Streptomyces collinus Tu 365: one gene and its partner. The protein of the gene in region 1 interacts with the protein of each later gene in a pairwise test. Links are inferred from orthologs where the notes say so. Each region holds a gene or a part of one and is shown on either strand. Other genes may lie near its edges. The genes, in order: B446_RS20050 and dnaE.

Evidence for each region.
Region 2: the proteins of B446_RS20050 (region 1) and dnaE interact in binary tests that used the Escherichia coli proteins (3 or more experiments, as listed by UniProt). The link is inferred for Streptomyces collinus Tu 365 from one-to-one orthologs.

What each region holds. Positions count from the first base shown.
Region 1 is NC_021985.1:4,610,489-4,625,381, forward strand. The notes cover bases 4,072-6,959. They hold B446_RS20050 (pyridoxal phosphate-dependent aminotransferase), read right to left. Parts: upstream 6,164-6,959; coding sequence 4,979-6,163; downstream 4,072-4,978. Other genes in these bases: clpB (ATP-dependent chaperone ClpB), read left to right, coding at 4,072-4,269; B446_RS20045 (YbjN domain-containing protein), read left to right, coding at 4,406-4,936. Outside these bases: B446_RS20020 (helix-turn-helix transcriptional regulator), read right to left, coding at 1-286; B446_RS20030 (hypothetical protein), read left to right, coding at 600-935; B446_RS20035 (pyridoxamine 5'-phosphate oxidase family protein), read right to left, coding at 1,115-1,528; more of clpB, read left to right, coding at 1,672-4,071; B446_RS20055 (DUF2617 family protein), read left to right, coding at 7,001-7,534; B446_RS20060 (polyamine aminopropyltransferase), read left to right, coding at 7,614-9,251; B446_RS20065 (SRPBCC family protein), read left to right, coding at 9,294-10,235; B446_RS20070 (YciI family protein), read right to left, coding at 10,287-10,700; B446_RS20075 (hypothetical protein), read left to right, coding at 10,764-11,552; pyrE (orotate phosphoribosyltransferase), read left to right, coding at 11,563-12,111; fbaA (class II fructose-bisphosphate aldolase), read left to right, coding at 12,257-13,279; B446_RS20090 (MFS transporter), read left to right, coding at 13,349-14,815. UniProt on the Escherichia coli protein: Shows aminotransferase activity with methionine and histidine as substrates, and to a lesser extent also with phenylalanine.
Region 2 is NC_021985.1:2,510,754-2,526,801, reverse strand. What follows is about bases 7,457-11,499. They hold dnaE (DNA polymerase III subunit alpha), read left to right. Parts: upstream 7,457-7,759; coding sequence 7,760-11,299; downstream 11,300-11,499. Other genes in these bases: B446_RS39610 (hypothetical protein), read right to left, coding at 11,400-11,499; B446_RS10780 (DUF2252 domain-containing protein), read right to left, coding at 7,457-7,511. Outside these bases: B446_RS10810 (Na+/H+ antiporter), read left to right, coding at 1-871; B446_RS10805 (mechanosensitive ion channel family protein), read right to left, coding at 960-2,066; B446_RS10800 (dienelactone hydrolase family protein), read left to right, coding at 2,173-2,742; B446_RS10795 (alkaline phosphatase D family protein), read right to left, coding at 2,785-4,455; B446_RS10790 (thioredoxin domain-containing protein), read right to left, coding at 4,546-5,364; B446_RS10785 (hypothetical protein), read right to left, coding at 5,431-6,117; more of B446_RS10780, read right to left, coding at 6,186-7,456; more of B446_RS39610, read right to left, coding at 11,500-11,576; B446_RS10770 (NYN domain-containing protein), read left to right, coding at 11,802-13,028; B446_RS10765 (ABC transporter ATP-binding protein), read left to right, coding at 13,089-14,102; B446_RS10760 (ABC transporter permease), read left to right, coding at 14,191-15,012; B446_RS10755 (hypothetical protein), read left to right, coding at 15,047-15,706. UniProt on the Escherichia coli protein: DNA polymerase III is a complex, multichain enzyme responsible for most of the replicative synthesis in bacteria. This DNA polymerase also exhibits 3' to 5' exonuclease activity. The alpha chain is the DNA polymerase catalytic subunit.

The DNA of each region.
Region 1 (14,893 bases):
ACCGGCGGCGGTCCAGGATCTCCCGTTCGAGCGGGTGCAGCCGCTGGGCGAGCGCGACGGCCGGGGGAACCGGCCGCAGCCACTTCTCGTCGTCAGGATCCGGGTGCAGCAGAGCGAACTCGAGGAGGCAGGGGGCGTCCTCGATCTCGGCGCGGGCGATCCGGCCGGTGCTCAACGCGCTGGCGTAGAGCTGTGTCCCCTCCTCGCAGAGATCGGTTATCGCGTGCTGATGTGTCCCTTTTGAGTCATTTTTCGGCAAATCTCCACCCCCCAGGGTCCTGAACATGCAGGAACATGATGCATCGCCCCTGTGGCATTGACGTGCCTGAATGAGCCATCGTCTTCGTGGCACGGGGGAAGGAAACTCGTTGAGTGAGGACGAAGCCGACTATGTACAAGAGAATGCTTCGATCGGCGCTTGCCGTTGCCTTCTCTGCGGCCGTGGTCTTCGGTGCTGGGGCGGGGACGGCGCAGGCGATCGGCGTGACCAAGCTGGACACCGGCTGGGGCGCCAGTAAGCCGACGGGAGTCGTCGTCGCCACGCCGACGGACACCGGTTGGGGGCAGAGCGCAAACCTCCACGGGTCGGGGCGGCCGGCATGACCACCCCTCCCGACGACCGGTCCTTCCGTCGTGAGATGGCCACCGCGTACCGCTCGGGCTGGCACTTCATCGACCTGGTCACCGCGATCCCCCACAGCGGTGACTCGTTGATGGTGACCGTGTTCGGCGAGCCGGTCGTCGTCACCCGCGACGACGAGGAGGACGTGCGGGCGTACCGGTGCCTGCGCAAGCCCCGTGGGGCGCCGCAGCCGGTACGGTGCGCCGTCCGGTACGGCATGATCTTCGTGAATCTGGACCAACGGGACCACCGGCTGGCAGAACCGGAAGTCCCGGACGTAAGGACCATTTCGGCCACCCCCCGCAGTGCCTGACGCGATTCCCCCGTCGTAAAAGATCGCTCAGGTGCTTCCCCCCGCAGCGGCGTCACCGTGACCTGAACACGGTGACGCCGCTGCAGTTTGTGGCGACATTTCGGTGTGTGGGAGCGCTGTCACGGTGGCCGAAACCAACCGGTTGACCGCCCCGTCCCGGTCTTCGTCCGGTTCCGCCCTCACCCGTGCCCGAGCGCCCGCTCCAGCTCGATCTCGATCACCACCCGGGAGGGGTTCTCCCGGGGCTGCCGCAGGTACCGCTCGGCGTAGCGCCGCTCGGCCTCGGCCACCCGCTCCGGGTCGTCGCTCACCCGGGCCCGGCCCTCCAGCGTGGCCCAGCGCCGGCCGTCCACCTGGCACACCGCGACCCGCCCGCCCTCGGGGCCGGCCGCGAGGACGTGGGCCACCTTCGCGCTCGTCCTGCTGGTGATCACCCTGGCCAGCCCGGCCTCGGGGTCGTACGTCACCCCCACCGGCACCACGTGCGGGCTGCCGTCGCGGCGCAGGGTCGTCAGGGTGCACAGGTGCCGCTCCCGCCAGAAGGCGAGATAGGGCTCGTCCGGGGAATTCGGGTCCTGGGAGTGCTTGGCCATGGTTCCGAAACGTAGTCGCAGGAAGCTGCGATCCCCACCTTGAGTGGAATAGACTCAACTTTGCGTATGCTGATCAAGGCAGCAGCAGTGGGAGACGAGGGAGACACGGCCACCGGGCCGACGCCGAGGAGGAGAACCGACACGTGGACGCCGAGCTGACCAACAGGAGCCGGGACGCGATCAACGCCGCCGGCAACCGAGCCCTGGCCGGGGGACACCCGGACCTCACACCCGCCCACCTGCTCCTCGCCCTGCTCGCGGGGCAGGACAACGAGAACATCACCGACCTGCTCGCCGCCGTGGAGGCCGACCAGGCTGCCGTGCGCTCCGGCGCCGAGCGCGTGCTCGCCGGGCTGCCCAGCGTGACCGGGTCCACCGTCGCGCCCCCGCAGCCCAACCGCGAACTGCTCGCCGTGATCGCGGACGCCACCGAACGGGCCGCCGAACTCGGTGACGAGTACCTGTCCACCGAGCACCTGCTCATCGGCATCGCCGCCAAGGGCGGGGCGGCCGGCGAGGTGCTCACGGCGCAGGGCGCCGACGCCAGGAAGCTGCAAGAGGCCTTTCGCAAGGCCAGGGGAGGACGCCGCGTGACCACCGCCGATCCCGAGGGCCAGTACAAGGCCCTGGAGAAGTTCGGCACCGACTTCACCGCCGCCGCCCGCGAGGGCCGCCTCGACCCGGTCATCGGCCGGGACCAGGAGATCCGGCGGGTCGTGCAGGTGCTGAGCCGCCGTACCAAGAACAACCCCGTCCTCATCGGTGAGCCGGGCGTCGGCAAGACCGCCGTGGTCGAGGGCCTCGCCCAGCGGATCGTCAAGGGCGACGTGCCCGAGTCGCTGCGCGACAAGCGGCTGGTCGCGCTCGACCTCGGCGCGATGGTCGCCGGCGCGAAGTACCGCGGCGAGTTCGAGGAGCGGCTGAAGGCCGTGCTCGCCGAGATCAAGGACTCCGACGGGCAGATCATCACCTTCATCGACGAGCTGCACACCGTCGTGGGCGCCGGGGCCGGCGGCGACTCCGCCATGGACGCGGGCAACATGCTCAAGCCGATGCTGGCCCGCGGTGAGCTGCGCATGGTCGGCGCGACCACGCTGGACGAGTACCGCGAGCGGATCGAGAAGGACCCCGCCCTGGAGCGCCGCTTCCAGCAGGTGCTGGTCGCCGAGCCGAGCGTCGAGGACACCATCGCGATCCTGCGCGGTCTGAAGGGCCGCTACGAGGCCCACCACAAGGTGCAGATCGCGGACAGCGCGCTGGTGGCCGCCGCGACCCTGTCCGACCGGTACATCACCTCGCGCTTCCTGCCCGACAAGGCCATCGACCTGGTGGACGAGTCGGCCTCCCGGCTGCGCATGGAGATCGACTCCTCGCCGGTCGAGATCGACGAGCTCCAGCGCTCCGTCGACCGGCTGAAGATGGAGGAGCTGGCGATCGCCAAGGAGACCGACCCGGCCTCCCGCGAACGCCTGGACAAGCTGCGCCGCGACCTCGCCGACAAGGAGGAGGAGCTGCGCGGCCTGACCGCCCGCTGGGAGAAGGAGAAGGAGTCCCTCAACCGGGTCGGTGAGCTGAAGGAGCGCCTGGACGACCTGCGCGGCCAGGCCGAGCGCGCCCAGCGCGACGGCGACTTCGACACCGCCGCCAAGCTGCTGTACGGCGAGATCCCGCAGCTGGAGAAGGAGCTGGAGGCCGCCTCCGAGGCGGAGGAGGAGGTCGCCCGGGACACCATGGTCAAGGAGGAGGTCGGCTCCGACGACATCGCCGACGTCGTCGCCGCCTGGACCGGCATCCCGGCCGGCCGCCTGATGGAGGGCGAGACGCAGAAGCTGCTGCGCATGGAGGACGAGCTGGGCCGGCGGCTCATCGGCCAGGGCGAGGCGGTGCGCGCGGTGAGCGACGCCGTACGGCGCTCACGGGCCGGCATCGCCGACCCCGACCGCCCGACCGGGTCCTTCCTCTTCCTCGGCCCGACCGGCGTCGGCAAGACCGAACTCGCCAAGGCTCTCGCCGACTTCCTGTTCGACGACGAGCGGGCCATGGTCCGCATCGACATGTCCGAGTACGGCGAGAAGCACAGCGTGGCCCGGCTGGTCGGCGCGCCTCCCGGCTACGTCGGCTACGAGGAGGGCGGCCAGCTCACCGAGGCGGTCCGCCGGCGGCCGTACAGCGTGGTGCTGCTGGACGAGGTCGAGAAGGCCCACCCGGAGGTCTTCGACGTCCTGCTCCAGGTGCTGGACGACGGCCGGCTCACCGACGGCCAGGGCCGCACGGTCGACTTCCGCAACACCATCCTGGTGCTCACCTCCAACCTGGGCAGCCAGTACCTGGTCGACCCGGTCTCCAGCGAGGCGGAGAAGCGGGAGCAGGTCCTGGAGGTCGTACGGGCCTCTTTCAAGCCGGAATTCCTGAACCGGCTCGACGACCTCGTGGTCTTCTCCGCGCTCACCAAGCCCGAGCTGGAGCGGATCGCGAAGCTCCAGATCGACCGGCTGGCCAGGCGGCTGGCCGAGCGGCGCCTCACGCTGGACATCACCCCCGAGGCGCTCGCCTGGCTCGCCGAGGAGGGGATGGACCCGGCCTACGGCGCCCGTCCGCTGCGCCGTCTGGTGCAGACCTCGATCGGCGACCGGCTCGCCAAGGAGATCCTGTCCGGCGAGATCAAGGACGGCGACACGGTCCGGGTGGACCGCTTCGACCAGGGGCTGCTGGTCGGCCCGGCGACGGGCAAGACCCTCTAGCCGGGGTACGCGGACCCGGTGGCGCCCCGGCGGCCGTGAACCCGTGTCAGCCCTCGGCTGACACGGGGTGGCCGGGGCTTGCCACCCCCCTCCCCCTCTGGGGGAGGATGGCGGAATCCGCATGAAGGGAAAAACAGTGAGCATCGACCCGTCCTCGATCCCGAACTTCGGGGGCCAGCCCGAACCGCAGCCGCAGGGACCGGCCGGCCCCGTCGTCCCGGATCAGGACCTCGTGAAGCAGCTCCTCGACCAGATGGAGCTGAAGTACGTCGTCGACGAGGAGGGTGACCTCGCGGCTCCGTGGGAGCAGTTCCGCACGTACTTCATGTTCCGCGGGGAGGACGAGCAGGCGGTCTTCTCGGTGCGGACGTTCTACGACCGGCCGCACAAGATCGACGAGAAGGCCCAGCTGCTCGAGTCCATCGACGACTGGAACCGCCGCACCCTGTGGCCCAAGGTGTACACCCACACCCACGACGACGGCACGGTCCGCCTCATCGGCGAGGCCCAGATGCTGATCGGCACCGGCGTCGACCTGAACCACTTCGTCTCGTCCACGGTCAGCTGGGTGCGGGCCGCGATCGAGTTCGACAAGTGGCTGGTCGAGCAGCTCGGTCTCGAGCAGGAGGTCAACGACTCCGAGGAGCCCGAGGACGACGGGGAGTAACCGGGTCCGGTCAGGTCTGGGGGCACCGCCCCCAGCCCCTGATCACAGCCGCCGCAGCCGCTCGGCGGCCTCCCGGAGCACCTCCTCGCGCTTGCAGAACGCGAACCGCACGAACGGCGACCCCGCCTCCCGGTCGTCGTAGAACACCGCGTTGGGGACGGCCACCACACCGGCCCGCTCCGGCAGGGCGCGGCAGAAGGCGAGGCCGTCCTTCTCGCCGAGCGGGCGGATGTCGGTCGTGATGAAGTAGGTGCCCGCCGGCCGGAAGACCTCGAACCCGGCCCCGGTCAGCCCCTCGGCGAGGATGTCCCGGCGGACCCGCATGCCCTCGCGGAACCCCTCGAAGTAGGAGTCCGGCAGGGTCAGTGCCTCGGCCACCGCGTACTGGAAGGGGCCCGACGCGACGTACGTCAGGAACTGTTTGGCGGAGCGGACGGCGGTCACCAGTCCGGGTGCGGCCGTCACCCAGCCGACCTTCCATCCGGTGAACGAGAACGTCTTGCCCGCGGAGCCGATCGTCACCGTCCGCTCCCGCATCCCGGGGAACGTGGCCAGCGGCAGGTGCTCCGCCTCGTCGAAGACCAGGTGCTCGTAGACCTCGTCCGTCACCACCAGCAGATCGCGCTCCACCGCCAGCGCGGCGACGGCGGCGAGTTCGGCGCGGGTGAGGACCGTGCCGGTCGGGTTGTGCGGGGTGTTGAGCAGCAGCAGCCGGGTGCGGTCCGTGACGGCCGCGCGCAGCTCGTCGAGGTCCAGCCGGAAACGGCCGCCGTCCGGCCGCAGCGTCACCGGCACCCGCCGGCCGCCCGCCATCGCGATGCTCGCGGCGTAGGAGTCGTAGTACGGCTCCAGGGCCACCACCTCGTCCCCGGGCTCCAGGAGCGCCAGCAGCGAGGCCGCGATCGCCTCCGTGGCGCCGGCGGTGACCAGCACCTCGGTGTCGGGGTCGTACGCCAGGCCGTAGCGGCGCAGCTGGTGCGCGGCGACGGCGGTGCGCAGCTCGGGGACGCCCGGGCCCGGCGGGTACTGGTTGCCGCGCCCGTCCCGCAGCGCGCGCACGGCCGCCTCCCGCACCTCCTCGGGACCGTCGGTGTCGGGGAAGCCCTGCCCCAGGTTGATCGACCCGGTCGCCACGGCGAGGGCGGACATCTCGGCGAAGATCGTCGTCCCGAACTCGGCGAGCCGGCGGTTCAGGAACGGACGCGCGGTGGAGGTCATGCGGGTCATCCTCCGCCCAACCGCCGGAGTTTCTCAACAGGCGCAGGGGTGCCGTACGACCCTGTCTCGCTGCCGCAGGCGGACGTCCTGGAGCTGTCCGCGGACCCGGCGACGGTCGCCGGCACCCGGCGGTACGGGTGACGGCTTCACCGGCCGAGGCCGTCGGGTGCGGACCCTCTGAAGTTCCTCAACTCTGCTTTCGGTGTTCCGGCGGCCGGGCATCCCCCGTTCACCGCGGCCCACGGGGGGCCGGACACCGGGGGACGAAAGAAGGTGGCGCCATGGGCGTCGTGTTCGTGGTGGTGATGGCGGCGGTCATCTGCTTCGGGGTCGTCGTGTCCGCGAAGAGCAGGTCGCGGCGCGGACGGCGGGCGGGCCGGTCGGCTTCGTACGGCGCGGGTGGGAGCGGTGGGAGCTGGTGGGCCGGGGACAGCGGTTCGTCCTCGTCCGGCGGGCATCACTCGGGAGGTCACCACTCCGGGGGCCACCACTCGTGCGGGGGGCACTCGTCCTGCGGGGGTCACTCGTCCTGCGGTGGCTCCTCGTGCGGCGGTGGCTCGTCCTGCGGTGGAGGCGGGTGCGGGGGCGGCAACTGACGGGGCGTCGGGGGAGACGGCCGGCACCGCGTAGTTGAACAGTTGAGCTGTGGGGCCCTCTGAGGGATGGAAACCCCACGAAGTTGGGTAAAAACGCTGTGTTGGCGCCTCTGTTCATGATTCCCTCTAAACCACCTACGCAGCCCCATCGGACGTCCCGCAGACTCCCCTCACCGGCCGGGCCGGCCGGGCTGACCGGGCTGACATGGCCGATCTCCCCCTCTTCTTTGCGTGTTAGCGGAGCCGATCCATGCTCACGACCCTGAACACCTCCTACACCGATACGCGGGCCGCCGACCTCGCCTGGGCCCTCGGACGCGAGCCGCTGCCCGCACTGGCCACCCTCGACCTGGAACTGACCGGCGCGAAACTGCAGTTGAGGCTGCTCGGCGCGTCCCACCAGGTACTGCTCCAGGAGGAACGGGGCGACTGTTCGGAGACGGTCGCCTGCATCCCCGGCTCCAGCACCCCGCTGCCGCTGGGCGTCGCCAAGCGGGTCGGGGACTGGGAGTACGAGTTCGCCGCGCGCGTCGAGGTGCTCACGCCGGGCTCGTTCGCGGGCCGGGCCCAGGAACTGCTCGCCCTCGTCTCCGAACACCCGCACGGCCTCGCCGGGGTCTTCCCCGGCAGCCCGCACGCCTTCACCGCCATGCTGGCCCAGCGGCACGAGGGCCAGGTGCACTGGCGCACCTGGCACGCCTACCCGCAGGACGGGCAGCTGGTGGCGACCCGGACCCGGGTCGGGGCGCGGGTGCCCGGACCTCGTCACGTTAGGACGACATAAACCGCCCGTACGCCGACTGCCGCGAGATCCACACGTGTGGGTGACGAAGCGTACCGGCGATGTGACGTAACGTCGCAGAGTGATCGAACCGCAGGCCCCCGCGCGCCCGGCCGCCCCGCCCTGGCCGGGTCCCGCACGGCTGCCCGTCCGGCCCGGCACCGGGCGGTTCCTGGTCCTCGCCTGCGTCTTCGTCTGCGCGGCCTGCGGACTCGTCTACGAACTGGAACTCGTCGCCTTCGCCTCGTACCTGATCGGCGACTCGGTCACCCAGGCCTCCGTCGTGCTCTCCGTGATGGTCTTCGCGATGGGCATCGGCTCGCTCGCCGCCAAGCGGCTGCGCTGGCACGCGGCCGCCGGCTTCGGGGCGATCGAGATCGTCCTCGCGCTGGTCGGCGGGTGCAGCGCGATGGCGCTCTACGCCGTCTTCGCCTGGACCGGCGGCTGGGGCGGGGTCTGGGCCGAAGGACCGCGCTGCCTGCTGGTCGCCTTCTCGCTCGCCATCGGCCTGCTCGTCGGCGCCGAGGTGCCGCTGCTGATGGAACTGATCCAGCGGATCCGCCGGCAGGACGCGGGCGGCGCGGTCGCCGACCTGTTCGCCGCGGACTACGTCGGCGCCCTCGTCGGCGGGCTGGCCTTCCCGTTCCTGCTCCTGCCGTTCCTGGGCCAGCTCACGGGCGCGCTGCTCACCGGCTCGGTTAACGTCGTGGCCGGCGGCGCCCTGGTCCTCGGCCTGTTCCGGCGCGACCTGACCCGGCGCGCCCGCTGGACCCTGCTCCTCGTCGGCCTCACCGTCCTCGGCGTCCTCGCCGCCGCCGCCGCCCTCGCCGACGAGTTCGAACGGGCGGCCCGCCACGCGGTGTACGGCAAGGACGTCCGCGTCGCCGTGCAGACCGGCGTCCAGGAGGTCGTCCTCGCCGGCGGCACCCGGGGCCGCCCCCTCGACCTCTTCCTCGACGGCCGGCTGCGGGTGGGCGGCCGCGACGAGCGCCGCTACCACGAGGCACTGGTCCGGCCCGCGACGACCGGGCCGCACGCCCGGGTGCTGATCCTCGGCGGCGGCGACGGCCTGGCCGCCCGCGAGGTGCTGCGCCGGCCGGGCGTGCGCCGCGTCGACGTCGTCGAACTCGACGCCGGACTGGTCCGCCTGGCCCGCACCGACCCCGGCCTGTCCGCCCTCAACGGCCACGTCTACGACGACCCCCGCGTCCACGTCACCACCGCCGACGCGCTCACCTGGCTGCGGGCGGCGCCACCGGTCGGGTACGACGTGGTGATCGCGGACCTGCCCGACCCCGGTATCACGGCCAGCACCAAGCTGTACTCGCAGGAGTTCTACGGCCTGGCGCGCCGCGTCCTCGCCGCCGACGGCCGCCTGGTGGTGCACGCCGGACCCGTCGCCGCCCGCCCCCGCGTCTTCTGGACGGTGGCCGCGACCCTGCGCGCGTCCGGTTTCGGGTCCTCCCCCTACCGGGTGCTCGGCCGCGACCCCGGCTTCCCGGCCGGCCCCGACCGCTCGGCCGGGGCGCCCCGGGCCCCGCACGACTGGGGCTTCCTGCTGGCCGCCCCGGGCGGCACGGCACCGCCGCTGCGCCTGGACCCGCGCGGGCCCCGGCCGCACACCCTGACCCCGCGCGAGCTGGCGGCCGACGCATCGGCGGCACGGCGTACGCGGATCGGGGGGCTGCCGGCGTCGACGCTCGTGCATCCGCGGTACTGAAGGGGGGTACGTTCCGGTCACTCCTGGGTAGGCTCAGCCGACATGGAGCACCAGGTCTTCGTCCCGGTTCCGGCCGACCGGCTCAGAGAAGCCCTCGCCGACCCCGCCCGGGTGGCGCGTGCGGTCCCCGGGCTCCAGCAGGACGCCGGGGCCGAACCCGTGACCGGGCGGCTGAAGTTGCGCGTCGGCGGCCATTCCGTCACCTACCGCGGCGCCGTGCGGATCACGCCCCGCGCGGACGGCACGTACGCCGTCGACGGCGAGGCCGCCGAGGCCCGCGGCACCGGCACGGTCAAACTCGCCCTCACGCTGCGCCTCACGGACGGCGGTGACGGCGGTGACGGGGGTGACGGGGGTGACGGCACCACCGTCACGGTCGAGGGCACGGCCGACGCGGACGGACGCATCGCGGAACTGCCCGCGGACGCGGTCCACTCGGCGGTCACCCGCCTGCTGAGCCGCTTCCTGGAGGACCTGCCCGAGAGACGGCCGGACGAGGACGCCCCCGATGGCGAGGCGGCCGAGGAGGCCGAGGCGGACCCCGACAGCCGGGCGGCCCCCGAGAACCAGGCGGCGGCCCCCGAGAACAGCCAGGCGGCCGGCCGGGCCGACTCGGAGCCCGAGCCCGAACCGCGGACCGGCACCGACCCCGGGACCGACGGCGACTCCGGCCGGAGCTCCGTCTTCGACACCGACGTGCCCCCGCCCTCCCTGGACCGCGAGGCGGACCCGGACAGCGACCGCGGGTCCGGCTTCGACGCCACGGGCGAGCCGCCCGCCGAGGCCGCGCACGCGCGCCGCACGATGATCGGCCGCAGCGCGGAGGAGGTCGACCACGCGCCGCCGCGCGGCCGCTACGCCCCGGTCCCGGCCCCGCAGGCCGTCGCCGGGAAGGCGGCCCTGCGCTGGGCGGCGCCCGCCGCCGCGCTGGCCGTCGCCTCGGCCATCGTGCTGGGCCGCGCCCTGCGCCGACGCCACCCCTAGGGCCCGGCCGGCCCCTGGCCCCCGGGCCGCTGCCCGCCAGGCTCGCTCGGCCTAAGCCCCGGCTCCCGGCCCACCGGGCTCACCCGGTGCGTTCCCGGGCGGTTCACCCATGCCGAACCAGTCGTGGACCGGCCGTACCTCGACCGCCACGACGTGGAAGTCCAGGACCCGTTCGGCGATGGCACGGGCCCGCTCCGGGCTCGCGCACTCGATCACGTAGTAGGCGGTGAGCTGGTGGGTCGCCTCCGTGAACGGCCCGTCCGCGGCGGTGTGCGGCCCCCGCGCCTGCCACCGGAGGGTCGTGGTGTCCCCCGGCAGGACGAGCCCGGCTCCGTTCAGCATCTCGCCGGTGTCCGCCAGGTCCCGGTGGAGCGCTTCATGTCTGCGGAACACCTCGGCGCGCTGCTCGGCGGTCATCGCCTCGGTCGCCGCCGGGTCCGCGTACATCAGCACCATGTACTTCATGACGAGATCCTGGCACCGCCCGGCCGGCGGACGCCCTCTTGATCGCCCCAGTAGGGTCGACACGTGAGTAACGAAGACATCACGCTGACCGCGGGCGACGCGGAAGTGAGCGTGCGGCCCGGCAACGGCGGCCGTATCGGTGGGCTCCGGATCGGCGGCGTGGAGCTGCTGCGCCAGGGCGAGCGCTACGGCTGCTTCCCGATGGTGCCCTGGTGCGGCCGGATCAAGGAGGGCCGCTTCATGGACGGCGCCACCGTGCGCCAGATGCCCCTCAACTCCCCGCCGCACGCCATCCACGGCACCGCGCGCGACGGCGACTGGCACACCGCCCGCACCTCGGCCGACGAGGCCGTCATCACCCACGACCTGGCCGACCCCTGGCCGCACCGCGGCCGGGTCACGCACGTCGTCGCGCTGGCCGAGGACAGCCTGACGCTGACCATGTCCGTGGAGGCGTACGACGACTCCTTCCCGGCGCAGATCGGCTGGCACCCCTGGTTCAACCGCAGCCTCGGCGGCGAGGACGTGCGGCTCGACTTCAAGCCGGCCTGGCAGGAGGAGCGGGGCGCCGACCACCTGCCCACCGGCAACCGCCTCGACCCGCGGCCCGGCCCCTGGGACGACTGCTTCGGCATGCCCGGCGGCGTGGACGTCACCCTCACCTGGCCGGGGCAGCTCGAACTCCGGGTCACCAGCCGGGAGGAGTGGGTGGTCGTCTACGACGAGCAGGCCGAGGCCGTCTGCGTGGAGCCGCAGACCGGACCGCCCAACGGACTGAACACCCTCCCGCGCCTGGTCACACCGCTGGAGCCGCTGGAGGCGTCGACCACCTGGAGCTGGCGGCGCCTCTAAGCTGTGCCCCATGACGGACGTACGCGGCGCGCTGCTGCAGCAGATCAAGGACAAGGCCGTGGTGCACGGCAAGGTGACCCTGTCGTCGGGCAAGGAAGCCGACTACTACATCGACCTGCGCCGGATCACGCTGGACGGCGAGGCCGCGCCGCTGGTCGGTGAGGTCATGCTCGACCTGACCGCGGAGCTGGACTTCGAGGCGGTCGGCGGCCTCACCCTGGGCGCCGACCCGGTGGCCACCGCGATGCTGCACGCCTCGCACGCGCGCGGCCGGACGCTGGACGCCTTCGTGGTGCGCAAGGCGGGCAAGGCGCACGGCCTGCAGCGCCGGATCGAGGGCGCCGAGGTCGCGGGCCGCCGGGTCCTGGCCGTCGAGGACACCTCGACGACCGGCGGCTCCGTGCTGACGGCCGTGGAGGCGCTGCGCGAGGCCGGCGCCGAGGTCGTCGCCGTCGCCACGATCGTGGACCGGGCGACGGGCGCGGCCGAGGCGATCGCCGAGCAGGCGGGCGTGCCGTACGTGTTCGCCTTCTCGAAGGATGAACTGGGTCTGGACTGACGCGCCGGATCGACCTGGACTTGACCGGCGCATGGACCAGCGGTCCATGTCTGGAAAGATGGGGACGACGATGACGTCACACCCCAGGTCTAGGTCAGGGCCGTAGTACGCAGATCGCCAACCCGCACACCCAAGGAGCGGACAGATGCCCATCGCAACCCCCGAGGTCTACAACGAGATGCTCGACCGGGCGAAGGCAGGCAAGTTCGCCTACCCGGCCATCAACGTCACCTCGAGCCAGACCCTGAACGCGGCGCTGCGCGGCTTCGCGGAGGCGGAGAGCGACGGCATCGTCCAGATCTCCACGGGTGGCGCCGAGTTCCTCGGCGGCCAGTACAGCAAGGACATGGTGACCGGCGCGGTCGCGCTCGCCGAGTTCGCGCACATCGTCGCCGAGAAGTACCCGGTCAACATCGCGCTGCACACCGACCACTGCCCGAAGGACAAGCTCGACGGGTACGTGCGTCCGCTGCTCGCGATCTCCGAGGAGCGCGTCAAGGCCGGCCGCAACCCGCTGTTCCAGTCGCACATGTGGGACGGCTCCGCCGAGACCCTCGCGGACAACCTGGCCATCGCGCAGGAACTGCTGGAGACGGCCCGCCGGGCGAACATCATCCTCGAGGTGGAGATCACCCCGACCGGTGGTGAGGAGGACGGCGTCTCCCACGAGATCAACGACTCGCTGTACACCACGGTCGAGGACGCGATCCGCACCGCCGAGGCCCTCGGCCTGGGCGAGAAGGGCCGCTACCTGCTCGCCGCCTCGTTCGGCAACGTGCACGGCGTGTACAAGCCGGGCAACGTCGTGCTCCGGCCCGAGCTGCTGAAGGAGCTGGCCGACGGCGTCTCCGCCAAGTTCGGCAAGCAGTCCCCGTTCGACTTCGTCTTCCACGGCGGCTCCGGCTCCACCGAGCAGGAGATCCTGACCGCGCTGGAGAACGGCGTCGTCAAGATGAACATCGACACGGACACCCAGTACGCCTTCACCCGTCCGGTCGCCGCCCACATGTTCAAGAACTACGACGGCGTCCTGAAGGTCGACGGCGAGGTCGGCGACAAGAAGACCTACGACCCGCGCACCTGGGGCAAGCTGGCCGAGGCGTCGATGGCCGAGCGTGTCGTCGAGGCCACCCGCAACCTGCGCTCGGCGGGCAACAAGATCAAGTAGCCCGTGGCGGCACCTCGCGGTGAGCCCGTCGCCTGACCCGGGCGGCGGGCTCGCTGTATACCTGAAGGCATGCCCGACGTCCGGCTGGCCTCGCCCCGCGGCAGGTGGGTCCTGTTCACCACGGTCCTCGGCTCCAGCATGGCGATGCTGGACTCGACCGTCGTCAACGTGGCGCTGCCGACCATCGGCCGCGACCTCGGCGCGAGCCTGGGCGCGCTGCAGTGGACCGTCAACGCCTACATGGTCACGCTGGCCGGCCTGATCCTGCTGGGCGGCTCGCTGGGCGACCGCTACGGCCGCCGGCGGATCTTCGTGCTGGGGGTCGTCTGGTTCGCGGCCGCCTCGCTGCTGTGCGGCCTGGCGCCGGACCCCGGCGTCCTCATCGCCGCCCGCGCCCTCCAGGGCATCGGCGGCGCCCTGCTCACCCCCGGTTCGCTCGCGCTGATCCAGGCGTCCTTCCACCCGGACGACCGGAGCCGGGCGGTCGGCCTGTGGTCCGGCTTCGGCGGCATCGGCGCGGCCGTGGGGCCCTTCCTGGGCGGCTGGCTGGTGGACGGCCCCGGCTGGCGCTGGGTCTTCCTGCTCAACGTGCCGCTGGCGCTGCTGTGCGTGCCGGTGGCGCTGCGCCACGTCCCGGAGTCCGACGCGGGCCGCTCCGGGGCCCGGTTCGACGTGCTCGGCGCGGTCCTCGGCGCGCTGGCGCTGGCGCTGCTCACGTACGCGCTGATCGAGGCCGGCCAGACCGGTCACGACGCCGTGGCGGTCGGGCTGAGCGCGGTGGGGGGTGTCGTGGCCGCCGTCGCCTTCGTCCAGGTCGAGCGGCACCGGGCGGACCCGATGCTGCCGCCGGACATCTTCGCCTCGCGCCAGTTCACGGCGGTCAACCTGGTGACGCTGTGCGTGTACGCGGCCTTCGGCGGCTTCTTCTTCCTCACCGCGCTCCAGCTCCAGGTGGTGGCGGGCTACTCGGCGCTGCAGGCCGGTGTCGCGCTGCTCCCGACGACCGCCCTGATGCTGCTGTTCTCGGCCCGCTCGGGCGCGCTGGCCGACCGCACCGGTCCCCGGCTGCCGCTGACCGTCGGCCCGCTGCTCTGCGCGGCGGCGATGCTGCTGATGCTGCGGGTCGGCCCGGACGCGGACTACCTGCGGGACGTCCTTCCGGCGCTGCTGGTGATGGGGGCGGGCATGGTCGCCCTGGTGGCGCCGCTGACCGCCACGGTGCTCGCCTCCGTCGACACCTCGCGGGCGGGGCTCGCCAGCGGCATCAACAACGCGGCGGCGCGGGCGGCGGGGCTGATCGCGGTGGCGGCGCTGCCGCTGCTGACGGGGATGGGGCCGGAGGCGTACCGGGTGCCCTCGGCTTTCGACGCGGCGTTCGACCGGGCGATGCCCATCTGCTCCGCGGTTCTGGTGGTGGGGGCCGTGCTGGCGTTCGCGCTGGTGCGGCGGCCCGGGCCCGGGTGCCGGCGGCCGGAGTGCCGGAGGCACGGGAATGTGACGAGTCCTCCGTTGGAGGGGGAGCGGAGGGGGAGTTAGGGGGTGGGGTGCGACGGGGTGGGGCTTGGTCGTCGCGTGCGGGTGGGTGGGGGCTTGTCGCGCAGTTCCCCGCGCCCC
Region 2 (16,048 bases), 2.1 Mb from region 1 along the record:
GCTCACCACGGCGCTCTTCCTCTCCGAGTACGCCACCGACGCCGACGACGTGATGACCCGGCTCGCCGGCCACACCTTCTGGGACATCATCGACACGCTCGTCACCGGCGTCGCCTTCGGGCTGATCGGCCTCGAACTGCACAACGCGATCAGGACGGCGTCCGGGCGCTGGGGCGAGCTGCTCGGCTGGGCCGCCGCGACCGCCGGCGTCGTCGTCCTGGTCCGGCTGCTGTGGCTGCTGCCCGCGACCTGGCTGACCCAGCGGCTGCACGCCCGGCGGGACTACGACGAGGAGATCCCGGTGAGCTGGCGGGAGACCGTGATCATGTGGTGGTCGGGGATGCGCGGAGTGGCGTCGGTGGCGCTGGCGCTGGCCATCCCGCTGAAGACGGGCGCGGGCAAGCCGTTCCCCGACCGCGACGAGATCGTCTTCATCGCCTTCGGAGTGATCATCGTCACCCTGGTGCTGCAGGGGCTGACCCTGCCGTGGCTGGTGAAGCGGCTCGGGGTGCAGGCCGACTCCGAGCGGGAGAAGGAGTTCGAGAAGGAACTGGCCCGGCGGGCGGCGAAGGCGGCCAAGAGCAGGCTGCGGGAGATCGAGCAGGTGGAGGACCTGCCGGAGGAACTGTCCGAGCAGATGCTGCGGCGCGCCTTCGACATCGGCATCCGGATCAGCCCGGACATGGGCGAGGAGGAGCGTCGGGAGGCGCACCAGCAGCGGGCGCGGCGGCTGCGCCGGGTGCGGCGGATCCAGGGCGAGATGCTCAGCGCCGCCCGGCACGAGGTGCTGGCGGCGCGGAGCGAGCCGGGGGCCGACCCGGAGATCGTGGACCGGGTCCTGCGCCACCTGGACGTACGCAGCCTGCGCTGACCGGGCGGGGCCGCCGGACGGCGTGACCGCCGCCCGGCACCGGCCGGTCCCGCCCGGTGCCGGGCGGGACCGCTGAGGGCGGGGCCGCTCAGCCGCGGCCGGTGCGCGGGAACTCGTAGGCCCGGCGCAGGGTCGCGCCGTCGGGCGACGGGACACGGCTCGGCGGGAGCACCGCCTCGGAGGTGTTGACCCGCGGCAGGGCGTAGGGGTGCTCCGTGGACAGCCAGCCGATCATCTGCTCGCGGACGGCGACCCGGACGGTCCAGATGTCGTCCGCGTCCTTGGCGGTGACCAGGGCGCGCACCTGGATGGTGCTCGGGGTCGTGTCCGTCACCTGGAGGCTGTAGGCGCGGCCGTCCCAGGCCGGGCACTGGCGCAGGATGTCGCGCAGCTTCTCGCGCATCGCCTCGATCGGCGCGCTGTGGTCCAGGTGCCAGTAGACGATGCCCGTCATCTGCGGAGTGCCGCGCGACCAGTTCTCGAAGGGGTTGGAGGTGAAGTACGACACCGGCATGGTGATCCGCCGCTCGTCCCAGGTCCGCACCGTCAGGAAGGTCAGGGTGATCTCCTCGACCGTGCCCCACTCGCCGTCCACCACCACGGTGTCGCCGATGCGCACCATGTCGCCGAAGGCGATCTGGAGTCCCGCGAACATGTTGGCCAGGGTCGACTGGGCGGCGACACCGGCGACGATGCCGAGGAGGCCGGCGGAGGCCAGCAGCGAGGCACCGGCCGCGCGCATCGCCGGGAAGGTGAGCAGCATCGAGGCGCTGGCCACCACGATCACGATCGCGGAGACCACCCGCATGATCAGTTCCACCTGGGTGCGCACCCTGCGCACCCGGGCGGCGTCCCGGTGGACCCGCGCGTAGCGGGAGTAGGAGCTCTCGACGATCGCCGAGGCGATCCGGATCACCAGCCAGGCGGCGGATCCGATCAGCACCAGGGTCAGCCCCTGGCCGATGCCCACGTGGTGGCGCTCCAGGAGTTTCGCCTGGTCGTACGAACCCCTGAGCATGGCGGCGCACAGGACGAGCTGGTACGGGATGCGGCCGCGCCGAAGCAGCCCCCACAGCGGTGTCTCGGAATTTCGTTCGTCTGCCTTGCGCAGCAGCCGGTCGGTCGCCCACCCGATGGCCAGGGTGAGCAGCACCGTGCTGCCGAGCACGATCAAAGGACGGAGTACGTTCTCCATCCTGCGCACCTAACCGGACTCGGCGGTTCATGAACATGTGAGTTCCGGGCGCGGATGGGTACGGCCGCGGTTCGGCCCCGTCGTACCGGGCTGGCACCATGGCCTCATGAACATCATGCTCTTTCACTCGACGTACGGGCTCGGGCCCGCGGTGCGCGCGGCCGCGGACCGGCTGCGCGCGGCCGGCCACGAGGTGTGGACGCCGGACCTCTTCGAGGGGCGCACGTTCGACACGGTCGAGCAGGGCATGGAGTTCGAGCAGCGGACCGGCAAGGACGAGCTGCTGAAGCGGGCCGTGCTGGCTGCCGCGCCCTACTCCGAGCGCGGGCTGGTGTACGCCGGGTTCTCGCTCGGCGCCTCCGTCGCCCAGACGCTCGCGCTCGGCGACGAGCGGGCCCGTGGCCTGCTGCTCCTGCACGGCACGTCCGACATCGCGCCGAACGCCCGGGTGGACGAGTTGCCGGTGCAGCTGCACGTGGCGGAGCCCGACCCGTTCGAGACGGACGACTGGCTGAGCGCCTGGTACCTGCAGATGGGCCGGGCGGGCGCGGACGTCGAGGTCTACCGGTACCCCGGGGCCGGCCACCTCTACACCGACCCCGCGCTGCCCGACTACGACGAGGAGGCGGCCGAGGCCACCTGGCGGGTGGCGCTCGGCTTCCTCGACAGCCTCTAGGAGGCGGCCGCTAGAAGGCGGTCACGGGCCTGCGGAGGGCGGTCACACCGGGTCGTAGGTGCGCTCGATCTTCTGCGTGCCGCTGCGGGTGCGGTAGGAGCGGACCCAGGCGGAGGTGGCGTTCGCGTTCGTGCGGTCGGACAGGACGTAGTAGTCCATCTGCGTGCGGTCCGCGGTGATGTCCAGGACGCCGTAGCCGTGGCGGTCGGTGTCCACCCAGTGGACGTGCCGGTTGGCGGCCTTGATGACCGGAGCGGCGACCGCCGAGACGGTGCCCTCGGGCACCTTCACGATGTCGTCGAGGTTGTCGGAGGTCACCGAGGTGACCACGAACTCGGTGGCCGCCGAGGCCGACAGCGGGTAGGTGCCCGCGTCCACCGGCACGTCGTTGGCCCACGCCATGTGGATGTCACCGGTCAGGAAGACGGTGTTGCCGATGGCGTTGGAGCGCAGGTGGTCGAGCAGCTCGCGGCGGTCGTCGGTGTAGCCGTCCCACTGGTCGGTGTTGGCGGCGATGCCCTCCTGCGGCAGCCCGAGCAGTTTGGCGAGCGGCTTGAACAGGTCGGCGGAGAGCGAGCCGAAGGAGAACGGCGAGATCATCACCGAGTTGCCGACCAGCCGCCACCTGGTGTCGGAGGCCGACAGGTTCGCCTTCAGCCAGTCGAGCTGGGCACGGCCGGTGATCGTACGGTTCGGGTCGTCCACCGAGCCGCTGGCCGTCGAGGCCTGCTGGGAGCGGAAGGAGCGCAGGTCCAGCAGGGAGAGGTCGGCGAGCTTGCCGAAGCGCAGCCGGCGGTAGGTGGTGCCGGCGATGGCGGGGCGGACCGGCATCCACTCGAAGTAGGCCTGCTTGGCAGCGGCCTGCCGGGCGGTCCAGGTGCCCTCGGCGCCCTCGGTGTGGTTGACCGCGCCGCCCGACCAGGCGTTGTCGGCGAACTCGTGGTCGTCCCATATCGCGATGACCGGCGCCTTCACGTGCAGCGCCTGGAGGTCGGGGTCGGTCTTGTACTTCGCGTGCCGGATCCGGTAGTCGGCGAGGGTGAGGATCTCGTTCGCGGGGGAGTGCGGACGGACCACGGTGCCGCGGGCCGCGTACTCGCCCGACTTGTACTCGTAGATGTAGTCGCCCAGGTGCAGCCACGCGTCCAGGTCGTTGCGGGCCGCGAGGTGGCGGTAGGCGGAGAAGTAGCCCGCCTCCCAGTTGGCGCAGGAGACCACGCCGAAGCGCAGACCGGCGACGGCGGCGTCCGCGGCCGGCGCGGTGCGGGTGCGCGCCGCCGGGGAGTCGGTGCCGCCCGCCGAGAACCGGAACCAGTAGTCCGTGGCCGGTGCCAGGCCGCGGATGTCCGCTTTGACGGTGTGGTCGGTTGCGGCCGTCGCCGTGGTGGAGCCCTTGGCGACGATGCTGGTGAACGCCTTGTCCCGGGCGACGGTCCAGCTCACCTCGGTGTCCGGGCCGACGCCGGAGCCGGGCAGGGCCTCGGGGACGGGGGTCACCCGGGTCCACAGCAGGACACCGTCGGGCAGCGGGTCGCCGGAGGCGACACCGTGCAGGAAGGCGGGGGCCTGGTCGGCCGCGCGCGCCGGGAGGGTGGCGGCGAGCGGGCCGGCCAGCACAGCCGTCGCCGCCGCGGCCTTGACGACCGTACGGCGGCGAGGGGAGAGGGAGTTGAGGGCCTGGTGGGCCTCGGAAGATCTGTATCGACTGGTCACGACCGATCAGGTTACTGATCGGTATGCGCGAGAGTAGGCGAACTTCGGAAGTTCGCCCACTCTTCACACCGGGCTCGTCACCGAGCGGGGTCAGCCCTTGAGGGCCGCGTCCACCACCCGGTCGAAGTCGGCCACCGACATGGGCGGGTTGCCCTGGCTGTCGGCGGTCAGCTTCTTGCCGTCCATCACGAAGCTCGGGGTGCCGCTCACCCCGTCCTTGTTGTCGTCGAAGGTCTTCGACATGGCCATCGCCCAGGCGTCGTAGGTGCCCTTCTTGACCGCGTCCTGGAACTTGGCGTTGCCCTTGAGCGCGGGGACGGTGTCGGCGACCTTGACGAGGTAGCTGTCGTCCTTGAACTTGTCGGCCTGCTCGTCCGGGTGCCACTTGGCGGAGTACAGCGCCGTCTTGTACTCGAGGAACGCCTCGGGGCTGACGTCGAGCGCCGCGCCGAGGGCGCTCAGCGCGTTCTTGGAGCCCTCGCCGTTGTCGTGGTTGTCGATGAAGGTGGCACCGATATACTGGATCTTGAACTTGCCGTCGTCCAGGTCCTTCTTCACCGTCGAGTCGACCGTCTGCTCGAACTGGGCGCACACCGGGCAGCGCGGGTCCTCGTAGACCTTCAGGGTCTTCTTGGCGCTGTCCTTGCCGAGGACGACGGTGGTGCCCTTCGTGCCCGTGGTGTTGGCCGGGGCGACGACGGAGGCGTCCTTCAGGCCGTCCCAGTGGCCGGGCTTGTTCATCTGCACGACCGCGTAGCCGATGCCGCCGGCCGCGGCCAGCACGGCCACGACCGAACCGGCCACGATCAGCTGCCGCCTCGCCTTGTCGCGCTTGGCCTGCCGCTCGCGCTCCTGGCGCAGCCGCTCCCGGGCCGCCGTCTTCGCCGACTGGGTGTTCCGCTTGCTCATGGTGGTGATCTCCAGATGGGACGCGCACATGCCGTACGCGGGATACGTGTGGGGGACTTGTCGTGCTCAGCCGAGAGCCGAGAAGCACGGCGGTCCACGCCGTCCCAGGGAGTGCACCAGGAGCCGGTCGAGGGCGGTGGCCGGCCGGGGCGAGGGGTTCGGCAGCCGGCGGACCGGCGAGAGCCGCACGGACCGGGCGGCCGCCACCGCGAGCGACAGCGGCCGGAAGGTGGTGGCGGTGACCGCGCGCAGCAGCTGTACCAGGGCGCGCTCGCCCCGGCGCAGCCAGGCGGCGGCCAGCAGGCCCACGCCCACGTGCGCGGCGAGCAGCAGCCAGGCGGCGGCCGGCTCGGCGTGCGCGAGCAGTTCGTCCGGGCCGCCGTGGCCGCCGGTGACCTGGGCCAGCGGGGCGCCGACGGCACCGCCCTGGCACAGCACGTCGAAGCCGAAGGCGCGCAGCGGTCCGGCGACCGGACCGCCCGCCCTGCCGTAGCAGGCGTGCTGGCCGGTGGTGAACACGGTGTCGGCGGCCAGCTCCAGCGGGACCAGCAGCGCCGCGATGCGGCCGAAACCGCGCTCGCGGCCCGCCAGCGCGTACGCGGTCAGGAACACCCCGGCGGCGACCGCGGCCACGGTCGCCACCGGCAGCGGGGCCCGCGACAGCAGGACGTGCGACGCGGTGCTGAGCGTCACGGCCACGGCCGTGAACAGCGCCGCGCGCACGGCTCTGAGGTGGGTCCCGGATATGTCCATAGCGAGAGAAGAGTCTGTCACGTGCGCGGGTAAGGGACCCCTAAAGGGTGCCTGTGAAAGGGCGGAGGTTACAGCCCCGGGATCCGGCCGTTGCGGAACAGGTCGACGAAGATCTGGTGGTCGGCACGCGCGCGTGCGCCGTAGCGGTGCGCGAAGTCCACCAGCAGGGGACCGAAGCCCTCCTCGTCGGCGGCGAGGGCCGCGTCGATGGCCCGCTCGGTGGAGAACGGCACCAGCGACTCGCCGGAGGTGTCGTCCGCCGCCGCGTGCATCGTGGCCGTGGCCCGGCCCAGGTCGGCGACGACGGCCGCGATCTCCTCCGGGTCGTCGATGTCGTTCCAGTCCAGGTCGACGGCGTACGGCGAGACCTCGGCGACCAGCTGGCCCGCGCCGTCCAGCTCGGTCCACCCCAGCCACGGGTCGGCGTGCGCCTGGAGGGCGCGCTGGGAGATCACCGTGCGGTGCCCCTCGTGCTGGAAGTACCCGGCGATCGCCGGGTCCGTGATGTGCCGGGAGACGGCCGGGGTCTGGGCCTGCTTGATGTAGATCACGACATCGTTCTCCAGGGCGTCGCTGGAGCCCTCCAGGAGGATGTTGTACGAGGGCAGGCCGGCCGACCCGATGCCGATGCCCCGGCGGCCCACGACGTCCTTCACCCGGTAGGAGTCGGGGCGGGCCAGCGAGGCGTCCGGGAGCGTCTCCAGGTAGCCGTCGAAGGCGGCCAGCACCTTGTAGCGGGTCGCCGCGTCCAGCTCGATGGAGCCGCCGCCCGGGGCGAAGCGGCGCTCGAAGTCGCGGATCTCGGTCATCGAGTCCAGCAGCTCGAAGCGGGTCAGCGAGCGGGCGGCGCGCAGGGCGCCCAGCAGCGGGCCGTCGGCCGTGTCCAGGGTGAACGGCGGGACCTCGTCGCTCTTGGCGCCCGTGGCGAGGGCGTGGATCCGCTCGCGGTAGGCGGCCGCGTAGATCGTCACCAGCTCGGTGATCTGCTCGTCACTGAGCGCCTTCGCGTAGCCGATCAGCGCGACGGAGGCCGAGAAGCGCTTGAGGTCCCAGGTGAAGGGGCCGACGTAGGCCTCGTCGAAGTCGTTGACGTTGAAGACCAGGCGCCCGTTGGAGTCCATGTAGGTGCCGAAGTTCTCGGCGTGCAGGTCGCCGTGGATCCACACGCGCGAGGTGCGGTCGTCCAGGTAGGGCCCGCCGCGCTTCTCGGCGTCGACGTCGTGGTAGAAGAGCGCGGCCGTCCCCCGGTAGAACGCGAAGGCCGAGGCGGCCATCTTCCGGAACTTCACCCGGAACGCGGCCGGGTCGGCGGCGAGGAGCCGGCCGAAGGCGGTGTCGAAGACGGCGAGGATCTCCTCGCCGCGCTGCTCGTCGTTGAGCTGGGGGACCGACATCGCGGGGTGCCTCCTGGTACAGGACGGGTGGTGCATGAACGTAGGTGTACGGGTACGACAGCGCTTCCGCCGTCTCCAACGGGCGACGCCACGCGGGAGTGCCCGGTTCCCGCATGAAGGTACGGGGACGAGGCCCGCGTGTGTCAGTGCCGGGGCATAGACTTCGACGCTGTCCCCCAGACTGTCCGCAGTCGGTCCGCAGCCGGTCGGAAGATCGTCGCCGCCCGTTTTCCTTGGAGGCCGAAACCGTGTCGAAGCCGCCCTTCACGCACCTGCACGTCCACACCCAGTACTCGCTGCTGGACGGTGCCGCGCGGCTCAAGGACATGTTCGAGGCCTGCAACGAGATGGGCATGACGCACATCGCCATGTCCGACCACGGCAACCTCCACGGGGCGTACGACTTCTTCCACAGCGCGAAGAAGGCCGGAGTCACCCCGATCATCGGGATCGAGGCGTACGTCGCCCCCGAGTCCCGGCGCAACAAGCGCAAGATCCTCTGGGGCCAGCCCCACCAGAAGCGGGACGACATCTCCGGTTCCGGCGGTTACACCCACAAGACGATGTGGGCGGTGAACCGTACCGGACTGCACAACCTCTTCCGGCTCTCCTCCGACGCCTACGCCGAGGGCTGGCTGCAGAAGTGGCCCCGGATGGACAAGGAGACCATCTCCCAGTGGTCCGAGGGCATCGTCGCCTCCACCGGCTGTCCCTCCGGCGAGGTGCAGACCCGGCTCCGCCTCGGCCACTTCGACGAGGCCCTCAAGGCGGCCGCCGACTACCAGGACATCTTCGGCAAGGACCGGTACTTCCTGGAGCTGATGGACCACGGCATCGAGATCGAGCGCCGGGTCCGCGACGGCTTGCTGGAGATCGGCAGGAAGCTCGGCATCCCGCCGCTGGTCACCAACGACTCGCACTACACGTACGCGCACGAGGCGGGCGCCCACGACGCCCTGCTGTGCATCCAGACCGGCAAGAACCTCTCCGACCCGGACCGCTTCAAGTTCGACGGCACCGGCTACTACCTGAAGTCCACGGACGAGATGTACGCCATCGACTCCTCGGACGCCTGGCAGGAGGGCTGCGCCAACACGCTCCTGGTGGCCGAGATGGTCGACACCACCGGCATGTTCGAGGCCAAGAACCTCATGCCGAAGTTCGACATCCCCGACGGCTACACCGAGGTGACCTGGTTCAAGGAGGAGGTCCGCCGCGGCATGGAGCGCCGCTTCCCGGGCGGCATCCCCGAGGACCGGCAGAAGCAGGCCGACTACGAGATGGACGTCATCATCCAGATGGGGTTCCCGGGTTACTTCCTCGTGGTCGCCGACTTCATCATGTGGGCCAAGAACAACGGCATCGCGGTCGGCCCCGGCCGAGGCTCCGCGGCCGGCTCGATCGTCGCCTACGCCATGGGCATCACCGACCTGGACCCGATCCCGCACGGCCTGATCTTCGAGCGCTTCCTCAACCCCGAGCGCGTCTCCATGCCCGATGTCGACATCGACTTCGACGAGCGCCGGCGCGTCGAGGTGATCCGCTACGTGACCGAGAAGTACGGCGCCGACAAGGTCGCCATGATCGGCACCTACGGCAAGATCAAGGCCAAGAACGCGATCAAGGACTCCGCGCGCGTCCTGGGCTACCCGTACGCCATGGGCGACCGGCTCACCAAGGCGATGCCCGCCGACGTCCTCGGCAAGGGCATCGACCTCAACGGCATCACCGACCCCTCGCACCCGCGCTACGGCGAGGCGGGCGAGATCCGCGGGATGTACGAGAACGAGCCGGACGTGAAGAAGGTCATCGACACCGCCAAGGGCGTGGAGGGCCTGGTCCGCCAGATGGGCGTGCACGCCGCCGGCGTGATCATGTCCAGCGAGACCATCACCGAGCACGTCCCGGTCTGGGTCAGGCACACCGACGGCGTGACCATCACCCAGTGGGACTATCCGAGCTGCGAGTCGCTCGGCCTGCTGAAGATGGACTTCCTGGGCCTGCGCAACCTCACGATCATGGACGACGCGGTCAAGATGGTGAAGGCCAACAAGGGCCTCGACATCGACCTGCTGTCCCTGCCGCTCGACGACCCCAAGACCTTCGAGCTCCTCCAGCGCGGCGACACCCTCGGCGTCTTCCAGTTCGACGGCGGCCCCATGCGCTCGCTGCTGCGGCTGATGAAGCCCGACAACTTCGAGGACATCTCCGCCGTCTCCGCGCTCTACCGTCCGGGCCCGATGGGCATGGACTCGCACACCAACTACGCGCTGCGCAAGAACAAGCTCCAGGAGATCACCCCGATCCACAAGGAGCTGGCGGAGCCCCTGGAAGAGGTCCTCGCCGTCACCTACGGCCTGATCGTCTACCAGGAGCAGGTGCAGAAGGCCGCCCAGATCATCGCGGGCTACTCGCTCGGCGAGGCCGACATCCTGCGCCGCGTGATGGGCAAGAAGAAGCCCGAGGAACTGGCGAAGAACTTCGTGCTCTTCCAGGCGGGCGCGCGCAAGAAGGGATACAGCGACGAGGCCATCCAGGCCCTGTGGGACGTGCTGGTCCCGTTCGCCGGCTACGCGTTCAACAAGGCGCACTCCGCCGCGTACGGCCTGGTCTCCTACTGGACCGCCTACCTCAAGGCGAACTACCCCGCCGAGTACATGGCCGCCCTGCTGACCTCCGTCAAGGACGACAAGGACAAGTCCGCGGTCTACCTCAACGAGTGCCGCCGCATGGGCATCAAGGTGCTCCCGCCGAACGTGAACGAGTCCGAGTCCAACTTCGCCGCCCAGGGCGACGACGTGATCCTCTTCGGCCTCTCCGCCGTGCGCAACGTCGGCACCAACGTCGTCGAGTCGATCATCAAGTGCCGCAAGGCCAAGGGGAAGTACGCCTCCTTCCCCGACTACCTCGACAAGGTCGACGCCGTCGTCTGCAACAAGCGCACCACGGAATCACTGATCAAGGCCGGCGCCTTCGACGAGATGGGCCACACCCGCAAGGGACTCACCGCCCAGTACGAGCCGATGATCGACAACGTCGTCGCGGTCAAGCGCAAGGAGGCCGAGGGGCAGTTCGACCTCTTCGGCGGCATGGGCGAGGACACCGGCAGCGAGCCCGGCTTCGGACTCGACGTGGAGTTCACCACGGACGAGTGGGACAAGACCTATCTGCTCGCCCAGGAGCGGGAGATGCTCGGTCTCTACGTCTCCGACCACCCGCTCTTCGGCCTGGAGCACGTCCTCGCCGACAAGGCCGACGCGGGCATCTCCCAGCTCACCGGCGGCGAGCACGCCGACGGCGCGGTCGTCACCATCGGCGGCATCATCTCCGGTCTCCAGCGCAAGATGACCAAGCAGGGCAACGCCTGGGCGATCGCGACCGTCGAGGACCTCGCCGGCTCCATCGAGTGCATGTTCTTCCCGGCGACCTACCAGCTCATCTCCACCCAACTCGTCGAGGACGCGGTGGTGTTCGTCAAGGGCCGCCTCGACAAGCGGGAGGACGTGCCGCGGCTCGTCGCCATGGAGCTCATGGTCCCCGACCTCTCCAACGCCGGCACCAACGCGCCCGTGATCCTCACCATCCCGGCCACCCGGGTCACCCCGCCCATGGTCAGCCGCCTCGGCGAGATCCTCAGCCACCACAAGGGCGACAGCGAGGTCCGCATCAAGCTCCAGGGCCCCCGCAAGACCACCGTGCTCCGCCTCGACCGGCACCGCGTCAAGCCCGACCCGGCACTGTTCGGCGACCTGAAGGTGCTGCTCGGCCCGTCCTGCCTGGCCGGCTGAGCCGATGCGGCGAGAAGGGGCGCACCCGGCAGGGATGCGCCCCTTCTGCGTGCCCGGGCGGCAACTGCCCGGTGCGCGGAGCTCCTTGGCGGAGCCCTCTTTAGTTGTGGCCGAAGCTCTTCTGCTTCTTACGAGCAACATCCGACGGGCTGCCCGGCACGTGCGCCATCGAGGACTCGTGGTCCTCCGCCGGTCGCTGCGCGCGCTCCTGGCCGTGCTCGCTCTGCGGAGCGCGGTTCTGGGGGCCGGACTGCTTGCGGTTCTTGTTCTTGGCCATGGTGATCTGCCTCCTGAAGGGGATCTAGGGGCCAGGGCCGGCTTCAGATTCACATATGCCGACAACGCGCGCATGTCGGATAATTACCGTGTGTGACAGGGGTGGTGGGCGCGCGGGAGCCGCAAACGCCACGCCGAAGATCGAGTTCGGGCCGTTAACCCCCGCGGGGTCGGGCAGACTCGAAGGAAGTCCGAAGCAAAACCTCCCGGGAAGAGGGTGAGTCGCGTGGACCGCTGCATCGTCCTGGTGGACGCCGGATATCTGCTGGGTGCCGCCGCCAGCCTCCTCGCCGGCGAGCCCTCCCGGTCCCGCATCACCGTCGACCACGCGGCGCTGATCCAGGGGCTGCGCGAGCGCGCGGAGGCCGAGACCGAGCGCCCGCTGCTGCGCATCTACTGGTTCGACGGCGCCCCCGACCGGGTCCCCCAGCCGGAGCATCGCCGGCTGCGTGTCATGCCCCGCGTCACCGTCCGCCTCGGCGCCCTCACCCGCAGCGACGGACGCTGGGCGCAGAAGGGCGTGGACGCCGCCATGCACGCCGAGCTGACCGAACTGGCCCGCAACCGCGCCTGCTCGGACGTCGTCCTCGTCACCGGCGACGGCGACCTGCTGCCCGGCATGATGGCCGCCAAGGAACACGGCGTCGCCGTCCACCTGTGGGCCGTGCAGGCCGCCGACGGTGACTACAACCAGTCCGAGGACCTGGTCGCCGAGGCCGACGAGCGGCGCGTGCTGGACCGGGCCTGGATCACCCAGGCGGTCCGCGCCAAGGAGCTGACCGGCGTCTGCGCCCCGCAGCCGGCGCCCCGGCCCGAGATCGCCGCGATCCTCTCCGCCCCCCTGCCCGAGTCCGCCCCGGCACCCGCGGGCGACCACCCCGCCGAGGAGGGCGGCCACGCCCCGGCCGCCGGGCGGGAGAACGGCGTCCAGGAGCGGGTCCCCGCCGCCAAGGGCGTCCCCACCCCCAAGGACCTCGCCGCGCTGCGCGCCCCCGGGGCGCCGCAGGCCGCCGCGCAGCACCCGACCACCGCGACCCTGCGCTGGTCCTCCGACAAAGGCTGGGTGGACCGGCCGGGCACCGTCGCCGAACCGCCCGAGATCGCCTCGATGCCCACACTGGCCCAGCTGACCACCGCCGAGCAGCGGTGGGCCGACCGGGAGGAGGACATCACCACCGTCGGCGGCGACCCCTACGAGGTGGGACAGGTCTTCGCCCGCCGGTGGACGGCCCGGCTCGGCGACCAGACCCATGTGCAGCGGCTGTCCACGATGTACCCGCGCATCCCGCACCGCATCGACGGCGAGCTGCTGCGGTACGCGGCCCGCTTCGGGCTGCTCGCCCACAAGGACGACCAGATCGACGAGCACGACCGTTACGCCATCCGGGCGGGCTTCTGGCGTGAGGTCGACGTGCCGGCGGCCGCGGAACAGCACGCGCCCGCCGCCGACTGAGATCCGCGTGGCCGCCCCCAAAGGCGAGTAAAGGGCGCGGACCCCGTAGTCTCGTCCCTTGTGAGTACGCGCGCGGCACCGGCACTTCGGCATGACGAGGTCCTACGCGTGCGCGGGCTCGGCAAGACCTATCCGCCCGTGAAGGGCCGGCGCGGGGTGCCTGCCACGCCCGAGGTGCGGGCCACCGACGCCGTGGACCTGGACGTACGGTCCGGGGAGATCTTCGGGCTGCTCGGCCCGAACGGCGCCGGCAAGTCCACCCTCGTCAGGCAGCTCACCGGCCTGCTGCGGCCGGACACCGGCAGTGTCGAGATCCTCGGGCACGACATCGTCCGGCACCCCGAGCGGGCCGCACGGCTCCTCGCCTACCTGGGGCAGGAGTCCTCCGCCCTGGACGAGCTGACCGTCGCCCTCGCCGCCGAGACCACCGGGCGCCTGCGCGGCCTGGACGTACGGCGGGCGCGGGCCGAGCGGGACGCCGTACTGGAGGAACTGGGGCTCACCCCGCTCGCCGGGCGGGCGCTGAAGAAGCTGTCCGGCGGCCAGCGGCGCCTCGCCTGCTTCGCCGCCGCCCTCGTCGGCGAGCGGCCACTGCTGGTCCTCGACGAGCCGACCACCGGCATGGACCCGGTGGCCCGGCGTGCGGTGTGGGCGGCCGTGGACCGGCGGCGGGCCGAGCACGGCACGACCGTGCTGCTGGTCACGCACAACGTCATCGAGGCCGAGACGGTCCTCGACCGGGTGGCGGTCCTGGACCAGGGGCGGGTCATCGCCTGCGACACCCCGGCCGGCCTGAAGGAACAGGTCGCCGGAGAGGTGCGGGTGGAGCTGGTCTGGCGGGAGCGGGCACCCCTGGAGGTGCCGGAGGTCGCCGTGCTGCGCGAGCGGGCGGCGGAGTCCGGGCGCCGCTGGACGCTCCGGCTCGCCCCCGAGGAGGCCAGGGCCGCCGTCGCCACCGTCACCGGCGGAGCCGCGTTCGCCGCCCTGGACGACTTCACGCTCGCCACACCCAGCCTGGAGGACGTGTACCTGGCCCTGGGCGGGGCGGCGCGGCAGGGGCTGGTGAAGGCGTGAAGGCGGACGTGAGCGCGGTGGACTTCGCACCCGTATGGTCCCTGTGGGACGGCGGCCGGGCCGCCGTAGGGAAGAGGAGCAGGGCGTCGTGAGTGTCGTACCCGCGGAGATTCTGCCGGGCGGGGCCCGGACGGTGCCGGAACCGGCCCGGCGCGCGGCCGAGCTCGGGCCGCCCGCGCGGCTGTGGCCGTCCCTGGTGGCCGTGTACCGGGCCCAGCTGTCCCGCGCCCGGGTGGCGCGCATCCCGCTGCTGTTCGTGGCGACCTTCCAGTCCGTCGGCATCGCCGTGATGATGCGCGGTGTCGTCGACAGCGGCGGCGAGGCGCAGTCCGTGGTGGCGGGCTCCTCGGTGCTCGTCGTCGCGTACGTCGCGCTGAACCTGCTGTCGCAGTACTTCGGGCAGCTGCGGGCCAGCGGCGGCCTCGACCACTACGCCACGCTGCCCGTGCCGCCCGCGGCGGTGGTGCTGGGCGCGGCTGCCGCCTACGCCTCCTTCACCGTGCCGGGGACCCTGGTGACGGCCGTCTTCGGGTGCGCGCTGTTCGGGCTGCCGCTGTCCAACCTGTGGATCCTGCTGGCCGTGATCCCGCTCGCCGGAGCCGCCCTCTCCGGGCTCGGCGCCGCCTGCGGGTTGCTGGCGCCGCGCCCCGAGCTGGCCACGCTGCTCGGGCAGCTCGGCATGTCGGCGGCGCTGCTGCTGGGCGTGCTGCCGGCCGACCGGATGCCGGAGCCGATCCGGCTGGCCCGGGACCTGCTGCCGTCGACCTACGGTGTGGAGGCGTACGCCCGGACCTTCGGGGCACACCCCGACTGGGCGGTCGTCCTCGTCGACCTGGCGGTGTGCGCGGGTGTCGGGGTGGTCTCGCTGGCCGTCGCCACCTGGGCCTACCGCCGGGCCGCCGTCCGGTGACGCGGCCCACAGCACGACCTGGCACGATGTCAGGGTGACCGCACCGCTGACTCCGCCACCGCCGCCGCACGACGACTCCCCGCATCAGGTCCGGCAGGCCCCGCCGCCCGCCGGGGCGCCGGTCGCGGGCCCGTACGAACAGGACGGCCCCGGTATGAAGACAGAAGTGCGCGAGGCCGTCCTGATCACGCTCGCCGTGGCGCTGAGCGGGGTGCTGCTGGGCCTGCTGTGGTGGTGGCTGGCGCCGCACGTGCCGTTGGTCGGGGACCAGGTCGACAAGAGCTGGGTGGTCTACCTCAAGGACACCGAGGGCGAGCAGGCGATCGGTGTGGACGGCACGTTCACGCTGCTGAGCCTGGCCTTCGGCGCGGTCAGCGCGGCCGTGGTGTTCCTGCTGCGGCGGCGCGGGGGCGTGCCGCTGGTGGTCGCGCTCGGGCTCGGCGGTCTGCTCGGGGCCGTGCTGGCGTGGCGTCTGGGCGTGTGGCTGGGCCCCACGTCCGACGTGATCGCCCACGCGAGGGCGGTCGGCAAGGGGGTCACCTTCTCCGCCCCGCTCAAGCTGGGCGCGAAGGGCGCGCTGCTCGCCTGGCCGCTGGCCGGGCTGCTGGTCCATCTGGGACTCACCGCCCTGTTCGGCCCCCGAGACCCCGAGGTCCCCTACACCGGCGTCCAGACGCCACCCCACGCCGGCTGACCGGCCGGCACAGCGCTCGGTCCGGCGCCGCGCTCTTGCCGGCGCCGGGCTCTGGTTGGTGCCGTGCTCGGGCCGGCGCTGCGCCCCGTGTCCGCTCAGCCCTGGCCGACGCGGCCGCCCGCCCTGCCCCGGTCGGCCCCCGCGCCTCGATCGGTCCCCGGTCCCCGGCCGGGCACCGTGCCCAGATCGGCGTCCCGGCCCCGCGCTGCTCGGCCCTGGCCGACGCGGCCGGCCTGCCCTGGCCGGCCCCGCGCCCCGGTCGGTCCCCGTTCCCCGGCCGGGCACCGTGCCCAGGTCGGCGTCCCGGCCCCGCGCTGCTCGGCCCCGGCCGACGCGGCCGGC